4 regions of the Variovorax sp. OV084 genome follow, and region 3 is predicted to be linked to each of the others. Evidence: predicted binding sites of a transcription regulator. Region 3 holds the regulator's gene; each other region holds the start of a gene.
The links. The regulator sigma-54, encoded in region 3, starts transcription at its own class of promoters, with help from an activator protein. The targets are predictions, from matches to a motif close to TGGCANGNAANCTGCTTT.
Positions count from the first base shown of each region.

Region 1: the regulator sigma-54 is predicted to act here: its motif matches at 3,212-3,229, upstream of BMW87_RS26350 (nitrate regulatory protein).
Region 2: the regulator sigma-54 is predicted to act here: its motif matches at 3,163-3,180, upstream of BMW87_RS02070 (flavin monoamine oxidase family protein).
Region 4: the regulator sigma-54 is predicted to act here: its motif matches at 1,552-1,569, upstream of BMW87_RS22425 (ammonium transporter).

Region 1 covers NZ_FOII01000014.1:70,684-75,678, forward strand. The annotation lists gene ntrB (nitrate ABC transporter permease) at 1-317, opposite strand, end outside; gene BMW87_RS26345 (CmpA/NrtA family ABC transporter substrate-binding protein) at 328-1,572, opposite strand; gene BMW87_RS26350 (nitrate regulatory protein) at 1,919-3,181, opposite strand; gene tsaD (tRNA (adenosine(37)-N6)-threonylcarbamoyltransferase complex transferase subunit TsaD) at 3,301-4,341, shown strand; gene BMW87_RS26360 (alpha/beta hydrolase-fold protein) at 4,298-4,995, opposite strand, start outside.
Region 2 covers NZ_FOII01000001.1:413,242-418,236, reverse strand. The annotation lists gene BMW87_RS02085 (ClcB-like voltage-gated chloride channel protein) at 1-480, shown strand, start outside; gene BMW87_RS02080 (RidA family protein) at 496-1,017, opposite strand; gene BMW87_RS02075 (c-type cytochrome) at 1,084-1,506, opposite strand; gene BMW87_RS02070 (flavin monoamine oxidase family protein) at 1,532-3,127, opposite strand; gene BMW87_RS02065 (hypothetical protein) at 3,233-3,457, shown strand; gene BMW87_RS02060 (cell division protein ZapA) at 3,454-3,786, shown strand; gene BMW87_RS02055 (sulfite exporter TauE/SafE family protein) at 4,092-4,913, shown strand; gene BMW87_RS02050 (universal stress protein) at 4,989-4,995, shown strand, end outside.
Region 3 covers NZ_FOII01000004.1:360,823-365,817, forward strand. The annotation lists gene lptA (lipopolysaccharide transport periplasmic protein LptA) at 1-331, shown strand, start outside; gene lptB (LPS export ABC transporter ATP-binding protein) at 328-1,122, shown strand; gene rpoN (RNA polymerase factor sigma-54) at 1,140-2,741, shown strand; gene BMW87_RS14435 (phospholipase D family protein) at 2,752-4,359, shown strand; gene BMW87_RS14440 (LysE family translocator) at 4,367-4,995, opposite strand, start outside.
Region 4 covers NZ_FOII01000010.1:12,105-17,099, reverse strand. The annotation lists gene BMW87_RS22435 (acyltransferase family protein) at 1-432, opposite strand, end outside; gene BMW87_RS22430 (LytTR family DNA-binding domain-containing protein) at 595-1,488, shown strand; gene BMW87_RS22425 (ammonium transporter) at 1,640-2,842, shown strand; gene BMW87_RS22420 (M14 family metallopeptidase) at 2,953-3,888, shown strand; gene BMW87_RS22415 (M23 family metallopeptidase) at 3,913-4,812, opposite strand; gene BMW87_RS22410 (pseudouridine synthase) at 4,875-4,995, opposite strand, start outside.

The DNA.
Region 1 (4,995 bases), on a different contig from region 3:
TCGTTCGGGCCCTTGCTGTAGAACGGATCGCTGAACACCGTCACGGCCTGCTGCCAGGTGGCTGCGGGCGTGGGGAAGCCGGTGGTGCTTTTCATGGCCACTACTTCCCAGATCAGCAGCAGCAGGCCGAAGCCCGCCAGCGGCGGCAGCACGCGCATCCAGAAGGCGCGCAGGTCGATGGGCGTGCGCACCCGGGGCTCGGGCGCCGGGGCGGGTGCGGGCTTGGGGGCTGCCGGCCTGGCGGCGACGGAAGGGGCCACTTGCGTCACCTGCGCGGTGGTCGCTTCGAGCGGCGAGTGAAAGACTGCGCTGACCATGTTGTTCTCCCTATGCATGAAGCTTGAACGACTCGGCGTACTTCTTCGGGTCCTTGCCGTCCCAGACCGAGCCGTCGAACAGCTTGCTGGTGCGCATCGTTTCCTTGGGCACCGGTGTCTGCGTGGCTGCGGCAGCCTGCTTGTAGATGTCGATGCGGTTGATCTCGGTGGCCACCTTCAGGTAGTCGGGGTGTTCCTTCAGCAGGCCCCAGCGCTTGTGCTGCGTGAGGAACCACATGCCGTCCGACAGGTACGGGAAGTTCACGGCGCCGCCGTTGTAGAACTTCATGTGGTTGGGGTCGTCCCAGCTCTTGCCCAGGCCGTTGGTGTAGCGGCCCAGGATGCGCTGGTTGATGGCGTCCACGCTGGTGTTGACGTAGCTCTTGTCGGCGATGGTCTCGGCCATCTTGTTCTTGTTCTGCAGGCCGGTGTCGATCCACTTGCCGGCCTCGAGGATGGCGGCGGTCACGGCGCGCGCGGTGTTCGGGTACTTCTTGGTGAACTCGGCCGTGGTGCCGAGCACCTTCTCGGGGTGGTCCTTCCAGATGTCCTGCGTGGTGATGGCCGTGATGCCGATGCCGTCCATGATCGCGCGCTGGCCCCAGGGTTCGCCCACGCAGTAGCCGTCCATGTTGCCCACGCGCATGTTGGCCACCATCTGCGGCGGCGGCACGGTGATGTTCTTCACGTCCTTGAACGGGTCGATGCCGGCGGAGGCGAGCCAGTAGTAGAGCCACATGGCGTGCGTGCCGGTGGGGAAGGTCTGCGCGAAGGTGTATTCGCGCTTCTCGCTGGCGATGAGCTTGGCGAGCGAGGCCGCATCGACCGCGCCCTTGTCCGAGAGCTTCTTCGACAGCGTGATGGCCTGGCCGTTGTTGTTGAGGGTCATGAGCACGGCCATGTCCTTCTTGGGGCCGCTGACGCCGAGGTGCACGCCGTAGACGAGGCCGTAGAGCACGTGCGCCATGTCGAGCTCGCCGTTGACCAGCTTGTCGCGCACGCCGGCCCAACTGGCTTCCTTGCTGGGCACGATCTTCACGCCGTACTTCTTGTCGATGCCGAGCACCGAGGCCATCACCACGCTGGCGCAGTCGGTCAGCGGGATGAAGCCGATCTTCACTTCTTCCTTCTCGGGCTTGTCCGAGCCCTGGGCCCAGACGGCGGCGCGCAGCGCCGGGTCGATGCCGACGGCGCCGATGGCAGCGGCTTGCAATACGCGGCGTCGGCTGAGGCGGGTTTTGAGCAGGTCGGTCATGGGGCGGGGCTCCGGTTGAAGACAAACAACAAACAAGAAAGACAAAAACGAAAAGGCGTCCGCACCGCGCAGGGGCTGCTCGAAAACGAGCCCTTGCGGGATGGGGACGCCTTTGTCCGGTTCGGTGGGAGACACCCGCCGTTGGGTGCCACCTGCCTGAAGACCCATTGAGGGGCCTACGAACTTATTGCTTGCAAGCGGTGTGCCAGCCTTCAGGTGCCATGAGCTGCTATCAAGAAAGTAGCGGGGTGCGGCCGCACAGCATGGGAGAGGGCCCGATCAGGCCGGGAAGCGCCGGATGGCACGGTTGTTGTGCACTGCACCAAGTTGAACGGTCCGGACCGCTTCAACGCGGCGGCGCGCGGTCGAGCATGGGCAGGTAGTCGGCCATTGCCAGCATCGACTCGGCCACGTCGACCAGCCGCCGTTTCTGGTTCATGGCGGTCTGGCGCAGCATCTTGTGCGCGTCTTCTTCGCTGAGTCGGCGGTGCGCCATCAGCAGGCCCTTGGCGCGTTCGACGATCTTGCGTTCGTTGAGCGAGGCGCGCACGGTTTCGAGCTCGTCGCTCATGGCCTGCAGGCGGTGCGACTGTTCCTGGACCATGTCGAGCACCGAGCGTTCGAGATGGCGGCCGAACTGCGCGGGAGCGGCCGACTGCGCGTCGGCGTCATCGAAGAACAGGGCACCGGCCTGCGGGGCCAGCGTGTCGAGCAGCTGCCGGTATTCCTGCAGCTCGCTGCGCGCCTGCACGGTTTTTCGCTCGCACAGCGCGCGCAGGTCGGCGGCCAGGCGGTCCTCGACGATCTTCATGGCGTCGATGCGGCGGGTGCAGCAGTCGAACCAGGCCTGGCTGAGCGGCACGTCAGCCGGCGTGGAGGCGGCGCCGCGCCGGCGGATGCGTTCGAGCTCGGCCACTTCGGCATCGGGCTGGCTGTTGCGCCACAGCGCGAGCACCGCCTCGCCGGAGAAATCGGTGAACACCTGGAAGCAGCGTTCCTGCGATTCGATCAGGTGCAGCCACTGCAGGCGCTGCGCCTCGTCGCTGCGGCCCAGCGCCAGCGCTGCGGAGCCGAAGGCGCGCTCCTGGCCGGCGAATTCCTTGCCCTGCATGAAGTTGAACATCGCGACCAGCAGGCGCGAGATCTCGGGGTCGGTGGCGCCGTCGGCCGCCTCGAACACCACCGACAGCAGGCCGGCGACGAGCTTGGCGAACGCGGCGGTGGATTGCGCCGGCTTCAGCTCGAGCGCATCGATGCGGCGGCGCAGGCCGGGCAGGGCGTCCAGCCCGGGGAGCACCCATGCGATGCGGCTGAACAGGCGCGCGCTGTTGCCGGTGCCCGCGCCGCGGTGGTTGTCGGCCTCGAGCTGGTCGAAGCCGGCGCGCACCTCTTGCTCCAGCGCGATGCATTCGGCGATCTGCGGGCCGCGCTGGTCGGCGAAGCGGGCGCCGCGAGAGGTGAGGAACATGTTCGACATGCCCCGCTCGCGCTGCAGCGCGTGGACGAGGCGGCCGATCAGGCTCACCAGTTCGCTGGTGCGGGCGAGTTGATCCAGCTCGTCGATTTCGCAGCGACGGGCAGCGATCAGAAAACTCAGTCCGGATTTCATGGTGGGAGGGCGCGGGGCTCTGGCATGGTCAACGCAACATCCGTGCCTCGGGGAGTGGAGAGCGCCGCCGTTTGCCCCTTCGCGGGTGCCGGGGGAGGGCGCCGCCTACACTCGGCGGCATGCTCTTGTTGGGAATCGAATCATCTTGCGATGAAACCGGCGTGGCGCTGGTCGAGTCGCACGGCGACGCGCTGCCGCTGCTGCTTTCGCACGCGCTGCACAGCCAGATCGCCATGCACCAGGCCTACGGCGGCGTGGTGCCCGAACTGGCCAGCCGCGACCACATTCGCCGCGTGCTGCCGCTGACCGAAGCCGTCATGGCCGAAGCCGGCCGCACGCTGGGCGAGATCGACGTGGTGGCCTACACGCGCGGGCCGGGCCTGGCGGGCGCGCTGCTGGTGGGCGCCGGCGTGGCCTGTGCGCTGGGCGTGGCGCTGGGTAAGCCGGTGCTGGGCGTGCATCACCTTGAAGGGCATCTGCTGTCGCCGTTCCTGAGCGCCGATCCGCCGGAGTTTCCGTTCGTCGCGCTGCTGGTGTCGGGCGGCCACACCCAGCTGATGCGGGTGGACGGCGTGGGCCGCTACGAGCTGCTCGGCGAAACCATCGACGACGCGGCCGGCGAGGCCTTCGACAAGAGCGCCAAGCTCATGGGCTTGCCGTACCCGGGTGGGCCGTGGCTCGCGAAGCTGGCCGAAGGCGGCAGTGCCACGGCCTTCAAGCTGCCGCGGCCGCTGCTGCACAGCGGCGATCTCGATTTTTCTTTTGCCGGCCTGAAGACGGCCGTGCTCACGCAGGCCAAGAAGCTCGGCGACCAGCTCGAAGCGAACAAGGCCGACTTGGCCGCGTCCACGCAGGCGGCCATCGTCGAGGTGCTGCTTAAGAAGTCGCTTGCCGCGCTCGACCAGACCGGGCTCAAGCGCTTGGTGGTGGCGGGAGGAGTGGGAGCCAACAGGAATCTGCGCGAACAGCTGAACGCTGCGTGCGCGAAGCGCAAGGTGCGCGTGCACTACCCGGAGCTGCACCTGTGCACCGACAACGGCGCGATGATCGCCATGGCTGCGGCAATGCGGCTGCAGTCAGGGCTGTCGCAGGCGAGCGAGCGCTATGCCTTCGACGTCAGGCCGCGATGGCCCATGGCTTCGCTACCGGAGACTGCGTAAGCAGTTGCTTTGATCGGCCGATTGCCGGCAGCGGCAGCACGTCCAGCACATTGCGCCACAGCTGGCGCCACTGCGGCCAGTCGTGGCCACCCTCGGTCGTGAAGACGCGCCCCGGCGGCAGGGCGTCGGCCAGCAGCTTGTGGTTGCTGGCAAAGCGGTCGTCGAGCCCGAAGCCCAGGTAGAGCGGCGGCAGGTTCTGCGACGGCTGGGCTTCCAGGTACTGCTGGAAGAAGGGCCAGAGCTTGCGGTCGGGCTCTTCGTCGGGCTGCGGCCCGGTAGGCGCCTGCCAGGTGCGCAGGCCGCCGGCCTTCTTGATCTCCGCGCCGAGCACCCGGCGTCCCAGGTAGGGCGCGAGCGCCACGATGCCGTCCACCGAGCCCGGCCGCGCCAGTTCGTGAATGAGCGCGCCGAAGCCGCCGATGGAAATGCCCACGAGCCAGATCGACTTGTAGCCCTTGGCGCGCTGCGGCTCGATGACCTCGGTGTGGAGGCGATCGCTCAGCGTCTGTTCGTAGTAGTAGGAAACATCCGCGTCCACCAGCAGGGAGTCGGCCGCCAGATGGCGTTCGCGCACGGCTGCGATGAACCCTTCGCGCTCGAACTCGTCGGGCTTCAGGTACGCCCCGGGCAGGAACACCAGGAGCGTGTCGGATT
Region 2 (4,995 bases), on a different contig from region 3:
GCGAGCGTCATCGCGTATTTCGTCGCACGCTCGGCCAATGCCGGCTCGATGTACGAGATCACCCTGCACCGCAACGAGCAGCGGGACACGCAGATGCGCCTGCGCGGGCTGCACATGCGCGACCTGGTGCAGCCAGCCGAGACGGTGGTCGGCCCGGAGGCAGACCGCGAAGCGATGAGCAGGCTCTTCCTGCAGCACCCGGTGAAGTACCTGTACGTGGTGGACGCGGGCAACCGTTACCTCGGCGTGGTGCCGCTTTCGTCGCTCGGCACGGCGCCAGCGGAAACGACCGCGGGCGCCCTGCTCTCGCAGGCCATCCAGCCGCTCACCGCCGACACCGGGCTGGGCGAGGCGCTGCAGCGTTTTCTCGATCACCTGGGCGAACGGCTGCCCGTGATCGAGAGCGCCGGCAACCCTGTGCTGCTCGGGATTGTTGCCAAGAGCGCGCTGCTCGCCACCTACGTGCGGCTGAGCGAGTAGCGCAGTACTGCTTTTTTACTTGGCGGGACGTACCGCCATCACCTCGATCTCGACCAGGTAGGCCGGGTTGGCGAGCGCCGCCACCTGCATTGCCGAACGCACCGGCAGTCGGGGCTGGGCGGTGGTGCCGAAGAACTGGGTGTAGCCCTCCATGAAGCCGGCGAAATCCATCTTGTTGTCCTTGGCCGGATCGCCGACGAGAAACACCTGCATCTTCACCACGTCGCCCATCGTCAGGCCCAGGCCTGTGAGGCTCTTCTCGATGGCTTTGAGCACGCCGACGGTCTGGCCCTTGGTGTCGCCGCCATAGGCCGCCGCGCTGTTCTTGGGCGCGGTCGCGTCCTGCAGCGGCGGCACCTGGCCCGAGAGGTAGACGTTGGTGAACGAGGATGGCACTTCCACCGCCGCCGAAATCGGGAAGCTGGAGTTCGGAATGCGGTGGCGAATGATTTCATCGGCCGCATGGGCGGCGCCGGTGCCGGCTGCGAGCAGTGCGGCGACGAGCGCCAGCTTCTTCGTGATGGAGGTCATGGTCATGCGTGTTGTCTCTCTGCTGGGGTGGATGAAGAAAGGATCTGCCAGGTATCGAAAGAAGAAGGCCGATCAAGGCCGCAGCTTCTTGACGCTCTCCGCCGCAATGGCGTCAGGATACTGGTTGCCGAAATGGGTACGCGCGTAGCCGACCACGGAAGCGATCTGCTCGTCGCTCAGCATCTTGCCAAAGGCGGGCATGCCTTTCTGCCCATTGATCACCACGTAGAGCGGGTACTCCGCGCTTGCGAGCCGCGGGTTCGAGGCGAGCGCCGGATAGGCGCCTGCGCCCTTCGCCCCTTGTCCCTGCGCCATGTGGCAGCCCTGGCAGGTCGCGCGGTAGATCGCCTCGCCCGAGCTCTCCTGGAATCGGGGGCCGACGGAAAAGACGGGCTCCGGCGACTGCGCGAAAGCAGCCTGGCCGGCCACCGAGGCCAGCGCGCCCAGCGAAAGGCCGAGCAGCGCGCGCTTGAAGGTCGTGATGTTGTTGTTCATGGTGGGTGTGTCCTTCACTCGGCTTTCACGCAACGGCGCGGGCATGCAGCCGCTGGATGGCGTCGAGCGACGAGAGCAGTGCGCCCTCCTGCCAGGCCGGAATGTAGGAAGCGTGCTCGCCAGCCAGCGCGATGCGGCCGTCGACCTGGCACAGGTTCTTGTAGTGCTTCTGGCGCGTCTCGTCGGTCCACATGCCGTAGCAGCCGTGCGTGCCGGGCACGCGGTGCCAGCCCACGGAAATGCCGTTGTCGAATTCGCTCGCGTACTGCGGATGCAGCTGCGTGCCGAACTCGACCGCGCGGCGCACGCGCTCCTCGGGCGCCATGGCGGTGAATTCGTAGGAGTTCGGGCCGTCGAACACGTAGGCGCCCAGCACCACCGACTTGCCCTTGGCGCCATAGCGCGTCGAGGGATACGAAATGCGCGAGATCGGCAGGTCTGTGTAGCTGATGCCGCCGTAGATGTGCTCGTCTTCTTCCCAGAAGCGGCGCTTGAACTGCAGGCCCACCTTCACCGAAGCGCCGTAAGGCACGGCGTTGATGGCCTCCTGCATTGCCGAGCCCACCTGGATGTCGATCTGGCTGAGCACCGACAGCGGAATGGTGCACAGGCACCAGTCGGCCTTGGCCTGCGTGACCGCGCCGCCCTTTGATGCATCGGTGTAGGTGACCGTCACGCCGCGGTCGTTCTGCTCGATCTTCGTGACCTTGGCGCCGTAGCGGATCAGGCTGCCCACTTCTTTCTGGAAGGCCTTGGCGATCATGTCCATGCCGCCCACGGGCTGGAAGATCGCGCTCTGGAATTCGTAGTCTTGCCCGCTGGCGATGTAACGCCAAAGATTCGATTGCAGCAGCTCGCTCATGTCGAGCGGCTTCGACGGTTTGGCCAACGGCATGAGGCCGCCGCCCGCATCGACTTCATAGCCGCGGCGGTCGCTGCTGACGGTGCCTTCGAGATAGCGGAACTGCGTGTCGAGCGCGCCCCAGCGGCGCAGGCCTTCGAGCAGTTTCTCCTTGTCTTCCTTCGTCAGCGCCGCGTCGAGGTTGCCCTGCGTCGTGGCCTTGCCGAGCAGCTCGGCGACGTAGCCCTGGTAGTCGGCCTGCACGTGGCGGTAGCGCTGCGGCTTGCCGCCGTAGGCCTTGCTCGAATGCACCAGCGCGTTGTAGTTGACCTGGACGAAGGGCTCCAGCGCCACGCCCAGCCGCTTGCAGTAGCCCAGCACTGCATGGTGGTGATAGGGAATGCGCCACGGCCCCGGATTGAAGTACTCGCCCTTGGCGAAGCCGCATTGCTGCACGGCGCCACCCAGCTCGGTGAAGGTGTCGCCGCCGCGCAGTGTCCAGCACCGGCCGCCCGCGCGATTGCTGAACTCGAGGACCTTGACCGAGTAGCCCGCGTTGCGCAGTTCGAGCGCGGCGGCCATGCCGGCCAGGCCTGCGCCAAGAACCAGCACCGACGCACCCTTCTTTGCACCATCGAGCTTCGGTGGTCCGCTGTAGTTGGATTCGGCGGCAAAGCCCAGCGAGGTCATCGCCTGGTACATCGCGCCGCCCCCTGCGGTCTTGCCGATGAGCGTAAGCAGGTCGCGCCGACTGAATAAAGTGTTGTTCTTCGTGGTCATTGACAGGCTATTGGAGTTTGAAAGGCAACTGGAAGGCAGCAGAATCCATGCCACGCCCAGGCACCGCCTGGGGGCCGCTTCCTTGGGAAACTACAATCGCCAACCATGCCCGCCTCCAGCCCTATCGATCAGATCGCCGAGCGTGTTGAACGACTGCTTGTGCGTCACGAAGAGGTGCAACGCACCAATGCGCTGCTGCAGGAGCAGGTCGATGCGCTCACGCGCGAACGCGACGCCCTGAAGTCGCGGCTCGTTGCGGCACGTACGCGCCTCGATGCCCTGCTCGAACGGTTGCCGGCTGAACCACCCTCCGAAGATTCCCCCGCATGAAGCAGATTGAAGTACAGATCATGGGCCAGAGCTATCTGCTCGGCTGCCCCGATGGCGGCGAGGCGCAGCTGCGCGAAGCCGTCGAACGCGTGGACGCAGCCATGTGCAAGATCCGCGATGCCGGAAAAGTCAAGGCCCGTGACCGCATCGCGGTGCTGGCTTCGCTGAACCTGGCGTTCGACCTCGCCGCGCAGCAGGCCGCTGTTGTCGCAGCGCCCGCGGCACCAGTTGCCACTTCGGCTGCAGACAGCGTCGAAACCGACGCGAAGGCCACGCAGCTCATCCAGAAACTCGATCAGGCCCTGGCTGGCGATGGACATTTACTCTGAATAAGGCTGGCACGAAGACGGACGAGGCGTAAAATCCAGTCCGTCTGCAGACTGTGTCGGGCTTAATATTTCCTTGTTCCAATGCTCTCCGGAGCCGGGCTTGGTACATCGCTCGACGGGCGTGATCATCTCGCGTCAGATGAACCCGAAGTCCTGCTGCCCTCGCCCACCTGAACCCTGGTTCAGGATGCGGGTCCGGCACATCACCTGCAGACACCTTTTCCTGCCACGGCCCCCTGCATCCACTGCTCGGGGCCGTTGCTTTTTCCAACCCCTCACTTCTCTTGCGTGACTTTCCCGTGAATATCGCTGCCCTGCTCGACCCCCTCCTGATCGCCGAACTCGCCGCTCTCGGCCTCGGCACCGGTTTTCTCGCGGGCCTGCTGGGCATCGGCGGCGGCATGCTGATGGTGCCGTTCATCACGATCATCATGGGCCATCGCGGCGTGCCGGCCGACCTCGCGGTGAAGATGGCCATCGCCACCTCGATGGCGACGATCATCTTCACCTCGGTGTCCAGCGTGCGCGCGCACCACCGGCGCGGCGCTGTGCGCTGGGACATCGTGCGGCGGCTCGCGCCCGGCATCGTCATCGGCAGCCTTGCTGGCAGCCTGGGCGTGTTCTCGCTGCTCAAGGGCACTGCGCTGGCCATCTTCTTCGCGCTGTTCGTGGGCTTCTCGGCCACGCAGATGTTCCTCGACAAGAAGCCCGCGCCCACACGGCAGATGCCGGGCACGGGCGGCCAGCTCGCGGCGGGCGGCGCGATCGGCTTCATCTCGGGCCTGGTGGGCGCGGGCGGTGGCTTCATCAGCGTGCCGTTCATGACGTGGTGCAACGTGTCCATTCACAACGCGGTGGCCACCAGCGCGGCGCTGGGCTTCCCGATCGCGGTGGCGAACGTGCTCGGCTATGCGGTCAGCGGCCAGTCGGTGCAAGGCCTGCCGGCTGGCTCCTTCGGCTACATCTGGCTGCCCGCGCTGGCCGTGATCGCGCTGTGCAGCGTGTTCACCGCACCGCTGGGCGCGAAGGCGGCGCACAGCCTGCCGGTGAAGAAGCTCAAGCGCGTGTTCGCGAGCATCCTTTACCTGCTCGCGGCCTACATGCTCTGGAAGGGCCTGCACGGCTGATCTGGCCGGGCAAAGCCCTTCGGGCCTGAGGTACGCCCCGTTGCGGTGCGCGAAGCCGCGCCGTATAAGGGTTTCATGAAAA
Region 3 (4,995 bases):
CAACGTCAAGTTCATCCGCAACGCCACCATGCGCCGCCTGCTTGGCGCTACGCCGAACGACGAGAGCCAGGGCGCGCTGATTGTCTACGACCAGAGCAACGACACCTACACGGTCAACGGTTCCACTGTGCCGCCGAACACCGCCGTCAACGCGTCCACCCCGGGCGGGCGCGTCAAGACCATCCTGACCCCCAAGGCCGCCACCGCACCGGCAGCCGGTGCCTCAGCTCCGGCCGGCGCGAAGGCGGCGCCGCCGGCGCCCACGCCCGCACCCGGCAAGGGCCTGCGCCAGAGCACCACGCTCAGTGACCAGGGAGAAACCCGCAAGTGATCGAAACCGCAGGAACGCAGGACGCCAACGGCGCACCGGGCAGCCGCCTGATCGCGCGCGGCCTGAAGAAGAGCTACGGCAGCCGCACGGTCGTGAAAGACGTCTCGCTCGACGTGCAGAAGGGCGAAGTCGTCGGGTTGCTCGGGCCGAACGGCGCGGGCAAGACCACCTCGTTCTACATGATCGTGGGGCTGGTGCGCGCCGACGCGGGCGACATCAGCATCGACGGCGAGCCCATCGCCCACATGCCGATCCATCGCCGCGCCCGCATGGGCCTGAGCTACCTGCCGCAGGAAGCCTCGATCTTCCGCAAGCTCACGGTCGAGGAAAACGTGCGCGCCGTGCTCGAGCTCCAGAGCGAGCCCGACGAGAACGGCAAGATGGCGCCGCTGTCGAAGCAGCACATGGACGAGCGCCTGGCCGAGCTGCTGGCCGACCTGCGCGTCGACCACCTGCGCGATTCGCCCGCGCTCGCGCTGTCGGGCGGCGAGCGCCGCCGCGTCGAAATTGCGCGTGCGCTGGCTACGCAGCCGCGCTTCATCCTGCTGGACGAGCCCTTCGCCGGCATCGACCCGATCGCGGTGATCGAGATCCAGCGGATCATCAGCTTCCTGAAAGAGCGCGGCATCGGCGTGCTCATCACCGACCACAACGTGCGTGAAACGCTGGGCATCTGCGATCACGCTTTCATCATCAGCGACGGGCATGTGCTGGCACAAGGCACACCCTCGGAGATCGTCGACAACGCCGAAGTACGCAGGGTGTACTTGGGCGAACACTTCCGCATGTAAGGGCGGGAGCGGTTCCCATGAAGCAAGGGCTATCCCTTCGCGTCTCGCAGCATCTGGCGTTGACGCCACAGCTGCAGCAGTCGATCAGGCTGCTTCAACTCTCCACGCTCGAACTGAGCCAGGAGGTGGAGCAGATGCTCGACGAGAACCCGTTCCTCGAGCGCACGGCTGAAGAAGCGGCGCGCGAGGAATTCGGGCTCGACACGGCCGATGCCCCGGTGCCGCGCGACGACGGCGGCGATAGCGGCGACGGCGAAAGCGACTTCGCTTCGCCCGCCGCCAGCGCGTCCACTGCTTCCACCGAAACCAGCACCACCACCACGGCCGACACCGACGGCCCCGCTGCCGAGATCACCGAGCGCGAGCCCGACTGGGAAGGCGACGGCACCGTCGACATGGCGCCCGACGACAGCGAATGGGGCAGCGATGCGCCCGCGCGCCAGAACAACCTCGGCGACGACGAACGTGCCGACGCCACCGAACTCGCGCGCAGCCAGGAGTCGCTGCAGTCCTTCCTGCACCGCCAGGCCCTGAGCCTGCGCCTGAACGAGAACGACAGCGCCGCGCTGCGCTTTCTCATCGAATCGCTCAACGACGACGGCTACCTGGAAGACTCGCTGCCCGCACTGGCCTCGGGCCTGGCCGGCGACGACAACGACCAGTTCGACGACCTCGTGCATCACTTTCAGGTGGCGCTCGGCCTGCTGCAAAGCCTGGAACCCGCCGGCGTCGGCGCTCGCGACCTCGGCGAATGCCTGGGCATCCAGCTGCGTGCCCTGGCCCGCGAGGACGAGACCGACGAGGAAGAGCTGGTCCGCAAGACCGCCATCGCCATCTGCAAGCAGCCAATGGAGCTGCTCGCGCGCCGCGACTTCAAGCGCCTGGCCACGCTCACCCGCAGCAACGAGGAGCTGGTGCGCTCGGCGCTGCAGATCATCGCGCGGCTCGAGCCCAAGCCGGGTCGGCGCTTCGTCGACGTCGAGCGCAACATCGTCATTCCCGACGTGATCGTCACCAAGACGGGCCGCGGCACCAATGTGAAGTTCCGCGTCATGCTGAACCCCGAGGTGATGCCGCGCCTGCGCGTGCACGACATCTATGCCGGCGCACTCAAGTCGCACAAGGGCGAAGGCAGCCAGGCGCTGTCGCAGCGGCTGCAGGAGGCGCGCTGGTTCATCAAGAACATCCAGCAGCGCTTCGACACCATCCTGCGCGTGAGCAACGCCATCGTCGAGCGGCAGAAGAGCTACTTCGTGCACGGCGAACTCGCGATGCGCCCGCTGGTGCTGCGCGAGATCGCCGACGAACTGGGCCTGCACGAATCGACCATCTCGCGCGTGACCACCGCCAAGTACATGGCCACGCCCTTCGGCACGGTCGAGCTCAAGTACTTCTTCGGCTCGGCGCTGGGCACCGAAACCGGCGGCAATGCGTCGAGCACCGCGGTGCGCGCGCTGATCAAGCAGTTCGTCAGCTCCGAGAGCATCAAGAAGCCGCTGTCGGACAGCCAGATCTCCGAGATGCTGAAAGAGCAGGGCATCGAGTGCGCGCGCCGCACCGTGGCCAAGTACCGCGAGGCGCTGCGCATCGCGCCCGCCAACCTGCGCAAGGCCCTGTAGAAAGCCACCGATGACCCGTCGCCTGCCGTCGCTTTCGCGTTGTGGGCATTGGGTTTTCGTCATGGCTGCGGTCTTGCTGTTCGCAGGCTGCGCCACATTGCCCGACGAGGCGCCGCGCCCGCCCACCAAGGCCATGGCCGTGTCAGCCGACACCGCGCTCGGCAAGATCGCGCTGGCCTCCCAGCCCGACCCCGACCTGAGCGGCTTTCGCCTCATGCCCGGCGGCGACTTCGCCTTCGACACCCGTATCCAGCTGGCCCGCCGCGCGCAGCTCACGCTCGACGTGCAGTACTACCAGATCGAGAACGACGAGACCGGCCGCTACCTGATGCGCACCCTGCGCGACGCCGCCCAGCGCGGCGTGCGCGTGCGGCTGCTGATGGACGACCTCTACACCTCCGGCGAAGACGAGCTGCTGCTCGGCCTGGCCGCCACGCCCAACGTGGAGCTGCGCCTGTTCAACCCGTTCCCGGCCGGGCGCGGCAGCCTGCTGAAGCGCTTCAGCGCGTCGCTCTTCGACTTCAGCCGCGTCAACCGCCGCATGCACAACAAGCTGTTCATTGCCGACGGCGCGATGGCGGTGGCGGGCGGGCGCAACATCGGCAACCAGTATTTCAGGCGCACGGCGGGGGAGAACTTCCTCGACCTCGACACCTTCGTCACCGGCGCGCTGATCCCGCGGCTGGGCAGCCTGTTCGACCAGTACTGGAACAGCATCTACGTGCGGCCGATCCAGTCGGTGGTGGCCAGCGACCTGTCGCGCGAGGAGCTGCAGAAGCGCTTCGACGTCGCCACCGGCCTCGACACCACGCCACCACCGCCGCCGCCCGCGCCCAACGACCTGCTTGGCTACAGCCCGATGGCGGAAGACCTGAACGCCGGCAAGCTCGGACTGATCTGGGCCACCGCAGAGGCCTACGCCGATTCGCCCGAGCGCGTGATCGGCAAGACCACGTCCTACGGCGGCGTGCCGCTGCTGGACGTCGACAGCGTGCGCTACAACGTGGTCGAGCAGATGCGCCGTGCGCGCTCCGAGGTGACCATCGTCTCGCCCTACCTCATTCCGGGCGCCTCGGGGCTGGAGGTGATGCGCGAGATCCGCGGCCGCAACGTGAAGATCAGCGTCGTCACCAATTCGCTGGCCGCCACCGACGAGCCGCTGGTGCACACCGCCTACCGCCGCTACCGGCCCGACATGCTCAAGCTCGGCGCCGACCTCTACGAACTGAGCTCCACGCGCACCCGGCGCAGCGTGCGGCTCGGCCTGTTCGGCACCTCGGTAGGCAGGCTGCATGCCAAGTCGGCGGTGATCGACCGGCGCATTCTTTTCGTCGGCTCGATGAATTTCGATCCGCGCTCGGAGACGCACAACACCGAGATCGGTCTCTTCATCCGCAGCCCCGAGATGGCGCAACAGGCGCTCAAGCTCATCGACGTGCTCAAGCAGCAGGGCGCCTACCGGCTGCGCTTTGCCGAGGGCAGCAACGAGTCGCGCATCGAATGGGTCAGCGACGACGCCGGCAAGCTCACCGTGCTGAGCGAGGAGCCCGACTCCGGCTTCTGGGACCGGACCATGCTCGAATTGCTGGCGCCGCTGACGCCGGAGAGCCTGTTGTAGCGTCGGCTCAGTTGCCGCGCACGGCCGACCAGATCAGCCGCAGGCCCAGCAGCCCCATCACGCCGCCGGCGGCCCGGTCGATCCAGACCTTGTAGCGCAGGTAGGTCGAGCGTGGCGCTGCCGAGGAAAGCGCCAGCGCCACGATGGCGTACCAGCCCGTCTCGATGCAGAAGATGACCGCCGGCACCGCCAGTGCGAGCACCAGCGGCACCTCGCGCGGCAGGAAGGCCGCGAAGATGCTGGCGTAGACCACGGCAGTCTTCGGGTTGCTGACCTGCGTGGCCAGGCCCAGCAGGAAGGTGCGGCCGCTGCGGCCCTGCTGGCGCGGCGACCCGTCCGTCTCTTGCGCCGCCACGGCCAGCGGCTGCCGCGCGCCGCTCCAGATGCGAAAGCCCAGGTAGACGAGGTAGGCGCCCCCCAGGCCCTTGATGGCCACGTACAGCGCCGGCACGGCCAGGAACGCCGCCTGCAGCCCGGCCAGCGCGGCGATCGCGAAGACCAGCCCGCCGGCACCCATGCCCAGCGCTGCGGCCAGTCCGTCGGTGCGCGAGGTCACGGCGGTGCGGGCCACCATCACGAAGCTGGGGCCGGGACTCATCGCGCCCACAGTCATGGCGCCGGCGATGCCGAGCAGCG
Region 4 (4,995 bases), on a different contig from region 3:
GAAGGCCCGCTTCGGCCACGGCTCGGCCATCGACAGGTAGCGCAGCAGGAAGGCACCGAAGCCCGGCGCGACCAGCCCGTTGGCCACGCCCTGCGCATAGGCCTGGTAGGGCACGATCACCGCCATGCCGAAGGCCAGCGGCAGCATCAGCCGAAGGCCCCGGCTGCGCAACAGGCCCCAGGTGCCCTGGCCCCGGCTGAGGAAGCCGAGCGATACGCCGGAGATCAGGAAGACGAGATCCATGCGCCAGAGGTTCAGGATGCGCATCGGCCACTGCAGCCATTCGGCTGCATGCGGGCTCTTGAGGTGCCAGGGCCAGTCGGCCACGTAGTACATGCCCACGTGATAGAGGATGACGAACAGGAAGGCCAGCGCGCGCAGGGCGTCGATGTCGTGGCGGCGATGGTCGGGCGGGAGGTTTTGGGTGGTCATCTGAACTCCTCGAAGCTGGGAGCCGCAATGCTCGGCCCCGTGGCTCCTGCGCGGCACACCTGGGGGATGGATCGCCCGCGCTCTGTGACGAGCGGTGGCCCTGAGGGACGAAACTGGACGAAATTCGCCGCCCCAAGGCCCGTTTTCGGGAGAATCCCGGCCATGGGAGACCCCCGCAAGAACCTGTACGAGCGCTACGAGCCAGTCCGCCGCTACGTGGAGGTGGTGTTCTGGATCGTTCTGATGACGTTGCAGGCCGTGTTCAGCACGATGGTGGCGATCGTCGACGTGCGCACGCGCGCCGTGCCACGTGCCAACTGGGAGGTTGCGACCTGGGAGGGTTCGAGCCACCTGGTGCTGTTGCTGCTGGTTCCGGCGCTGGTTGCCGTCGAGCGCCGGTTGTCGCCGCTGGTGCGCACCCACGTGCTGCGCTTCGTGGCCTGGCATGCAGTGGCCAGCGTGGTCTTCAGCGTGATCCACGTGGTGGGCATGTTCGGGCTGCGGGCGCTGGTCTATGCCATGGCCGGCGAGCGCTACGACTTCGGCGGCTGGGTCAGCCAGTGGGGCTACGAGTACCTGAAGGACGTGCGGGTGTATGCGAGCATCGTCTTCGGCATCTGGGCGTACCGGCTGTTCATGCTGCGGCTGCAGGGCGAGGCGCGGGTGCTCGATGCGCCCGAAGCACCGGCGGAGCCGGAGCCCGTCGAACCCGAAACCCCGCAGCCTGCGCGCCCCGAGCGCTTTCTGGTGCGCAAGCTGCGTCGCGAATTCCTCATCGCCGCCACCGACATCGACTGGCTCCAGGCCGAGGGCAACTACGTCGGCCTGCACGTCAACGGCCACGACTACCTGCTGCGCGCCACGCTGACCGACTTCCTGACCCAGCTCGACCCCGCCCGCTTCGTGCGCGTGCACCGCAGCCACGCCGTGAACCTGGGGCGTATCAAGGAAATCGAGCCGCTGGATGGCGGCGACGCCCGGCTGCACATGCACGACGGCACCACCGTGCCCTGCAGCCGCCGCTACCGGGACGCACTGCGCGCCGGGGCGGGCTGATCCGGTGCATCGCGGGCTGAGTAAAGCCCGCTATTGGTTCGCAACGCACCATTGAAGAGCCTTAGGCACCATTTTTGCTTCATTGGCCCGCCGCTCCGGGTGATTCGGGTGCGGCGCACCAATTCAAACCAAAAATCAGCAAGAAGCTCCAATGGACGCACTCAAACAGGGCGCAGACGCGCTGTTCATCCTTCTCGGCGCCATCATGGTCCTGGCCATGCACGCCGGTTTTGCTTTTCTCGAACTGGGGACAGTGCGCAAGAAGAACCAGGTCAATGCGCTGGTGAAGATCCTGGTCGACTTCTCGGTCTCGACCATCGTGTATTTCCTGGTGGGCTATGGCGTGGCCTACGGCACGCATTTCTTCGTGAGCGCCACCGAACTGTCGGCAAGAAGCGGCTACGAGCTGGTGAAGTTCTTCTTTTTGCTCACCTTCGCGGCGGCCATCCCGGCCATCATTTCGGGCGGCATTGCCGAGCGCGCCAAGTTCTGGCCGCAGCTGATCGCCACGGCGGTGATCGTCGGCTTCGTCTACCCGCTGTACGAGGGCATCGCCTGGAACAAGCACTTCGGCATCCAGGGCTGGATTGCCTCGCTCACCGGCCATGAGTTTCATGACTTCGCGGGCTCGGTGGTAGTGCACGCGGTGGGCGGCTGGCTGGCGCTGCCGGCGGTGCTGCTGCTGGGCGCGCGGCGCAACCGCTACCGGGGCGACGGCTCGCTGAGCGCGCATCCGCCGTCGAACATTCCGTTCCTGGCGCTGGGCGCGTGGGTGCTGTGCGTAGGCTGGTTCGGCTTCAACGTGATGAGCGCGCAGAGCATCGACAAGATTTCGGGCCTGGTGGCCGTCAACTCGCTGATGGCAATGGTCGGCGGCACGCTGGTGGCGCTGGCCATGGGCAAGAACGACCCGGGCTTCGTCTACAACGGCCCGCTCGCGGGGCTCGTGGCCGTGTGCGCCGGCTCCGACCTGATGCACCCGCTGGGCGCGCTGGTGGTGGGCGGCGTGGCGGGCGCCATCTTCGTCAAGATGTTCACGCTCACGCAGAACAAATGGAAGATCGACGACGTGCTCGGTGTGTGGCCGCTGCACGGCCTGTGCGGCACCTGGGGCGGTATCGCAGCGGGCATCTTCGGCACGCAGGCGCTGGGCGGCATCGGCGGTGTGAACGTGTGGGCGCAGCTCATCGGCACCGTCATCGGCGTGGCATGGGCGGGGCTGGCGGGCGCGGCGGTGTACGGCGCGCTGAAGGCCTCGCTGGGGCTGCGGCTGTCGCAGGAGGAGGAGTACGACGGCGCCGATCTGTCGATTCACCACATCTCGGCCACGCCGGAGCGCGAGGTCAACTGGTAGTCACCAGTGCGGCAGGGCGGGTCTGTGTTTGCTTCGCGCAGGGCCGCTCAGCACGAACGCGCGCCCTGTAGCAAACTTGCCGGACCGCTTCGTTCCATTTTCTGACGCCCATGACCCAATCTCCCCCCGCCCTCGAAGTCCTCCCCCGCGACCTCTCCGCCTACCGCAAGGGCAACACCGGCGTCGACTACGTGCACCGCTTCGAGTCCGGCAAGCCCGGCCCGCACGTGCTGATCAACGCGCTGACGCACGGCAACGAGATCTGCGGCATGACGGCGGCCACGCACCTGCTCGACAACGACGTGCGCCCGAAGATCGGCACCCTCACCGTGAGCTTTGCCAACGTGGCAGCGTACGAGTCCTTCAACGAAGCTCTGCCCTTCGACAGCCGCCAGCTCGTGCACAACCTCAACCGCATCTGGTCACCCGAGTGGCTCGATGGCACTGAAGACAGCCCCGAGCTGAGCCGTGCGCGCATCTTGCGTCCGGTGGTGGACGCGGCCGACCACATCCTCGACATCCATTCGACCAGCCAGCCCGTCGTGCCGTTCTGGGTGTACCCGGCTTTCGAGCGCAATGCCAAGGTCGCGCTGGCCATCGGCCGCCCGTCGGTGCACCTCGTGATGCCCGACGGCCTGGGCTCGGGCACGCCGCTGATCCAGTACGGCAGCCACGGCGGCCCGGACGGCAAGGGCGTGGCGATGGTGGTCGAGTGCGGCCAGCACTTCTTGCGCTCCGCCTCGGAACTGGCCACAGCCGTCACCTACGACTTCCTTGCGTACTTCGGCCTTGTCGACAAGGACCCGGCCACGCCGCCGCCCGAACCGCAGCGGCGCTTTCAGCTGCTGCAGACGTATGTCATCAAGTCGGCGGACTTTGCGTTCGTGCGGCCGCTGATCGGCTTCGAGACCTTTGCGAAGGGCGAGTTGATCGCGACAAACGGCGACGAGGAAATCCGCGCGCTGTGCGACGACTGCACGATCTTCATGCCGGCGCAGCGCGCGATCGTGGGGCGCGAGGCTGTGTATCTGACCAAGCCGATTTGAGGCTGAGCCGGTCTCCTGTCTACCTCAGGCCGTGACGAACAACGCCGGGTCCACCATCGCCCGGTTCAGCATCACGGACCAATGCAGGTGCGGCCCAGTCACCCGGCCGGTCGCACCCACGGCGGCCAGCGGCTCGCCGGTCTTCAGCACGTCGCCGACTTTCACATCGACCCGGCTCAGATGGCAGTACATCGTGAGCAAGCCGCCACCATGGTCGAGCCAAACGGTACCGCCGTTGAAGAAATAGTCCCCTGTGTCGATCACCTTGCCGGGTAGCGGCGCCAGCACCGGCGTGCCTGTGCCCGCCGCGATGTCCATCCCGCTGTGCGGATTGCGCGACTGGCCGTTGAACACTCGGCGCAGGCCGAACGAACTTGAGCGGCGGCCCGGCACGGGCACGCGCATCTGCAGTGACGCATCCGCCCGCATGTCCGTGAGCGTGGCCATCACGGTGGCCTGGTGGTCGCGTTCGCGCTCGTAGCGGGCCTGGTCCTCGGGCGACAGGTCGACCGTGCGGGGCGCCACCGTCAGGCGTTGTTCGCGGTATTGCTTCGGAGCCACCGTGTAGGCGATCTGGCGCTCCGGCTTGCCTTCGGCGCGCATCGCGATGCTGGCCTCGCCGGGTTCGGCTGCGAGCGGAATGCCGACCAGTGCGGTCCATTCGATGGCATCGCCCAGCACGAGCAGGGGCACGTCTCCCGCGAAGGCTTGAGGCCGCTTCGCCGATGGGCCGAGCGACAAGCGGGCCACGCCGCCCGGCACCTGGGACGCGTGTGGCCACACGCCGGGCTGCGCCGGTTGTTTCTTCGTCTTGGCCGGGGTTGCGGCGTTGGCGTGCGTTGCAGGTAATGCAAGCAAGCCGATGACGCCGAGCAGGGTGCTGCGGCGGTTCAGGACGACGGGAGCGAGATCGGGGATGTGCATGGAAGAGGCTTGAAGAATGAATGAAGGTTGTACGGCTGTTCGTGCGTCGCCGCGCCGGTTGTCTATTCGCGCCAGGTGCCCGGCGCCAGTCCGTCGAGCGTATGAGGCCCGATGGCGGCGCGGATCAGGCGCAGCGTTGGCAGCCCCACGGCCGCCGTCATGCGCCGCACCTGGCGGTTGCGG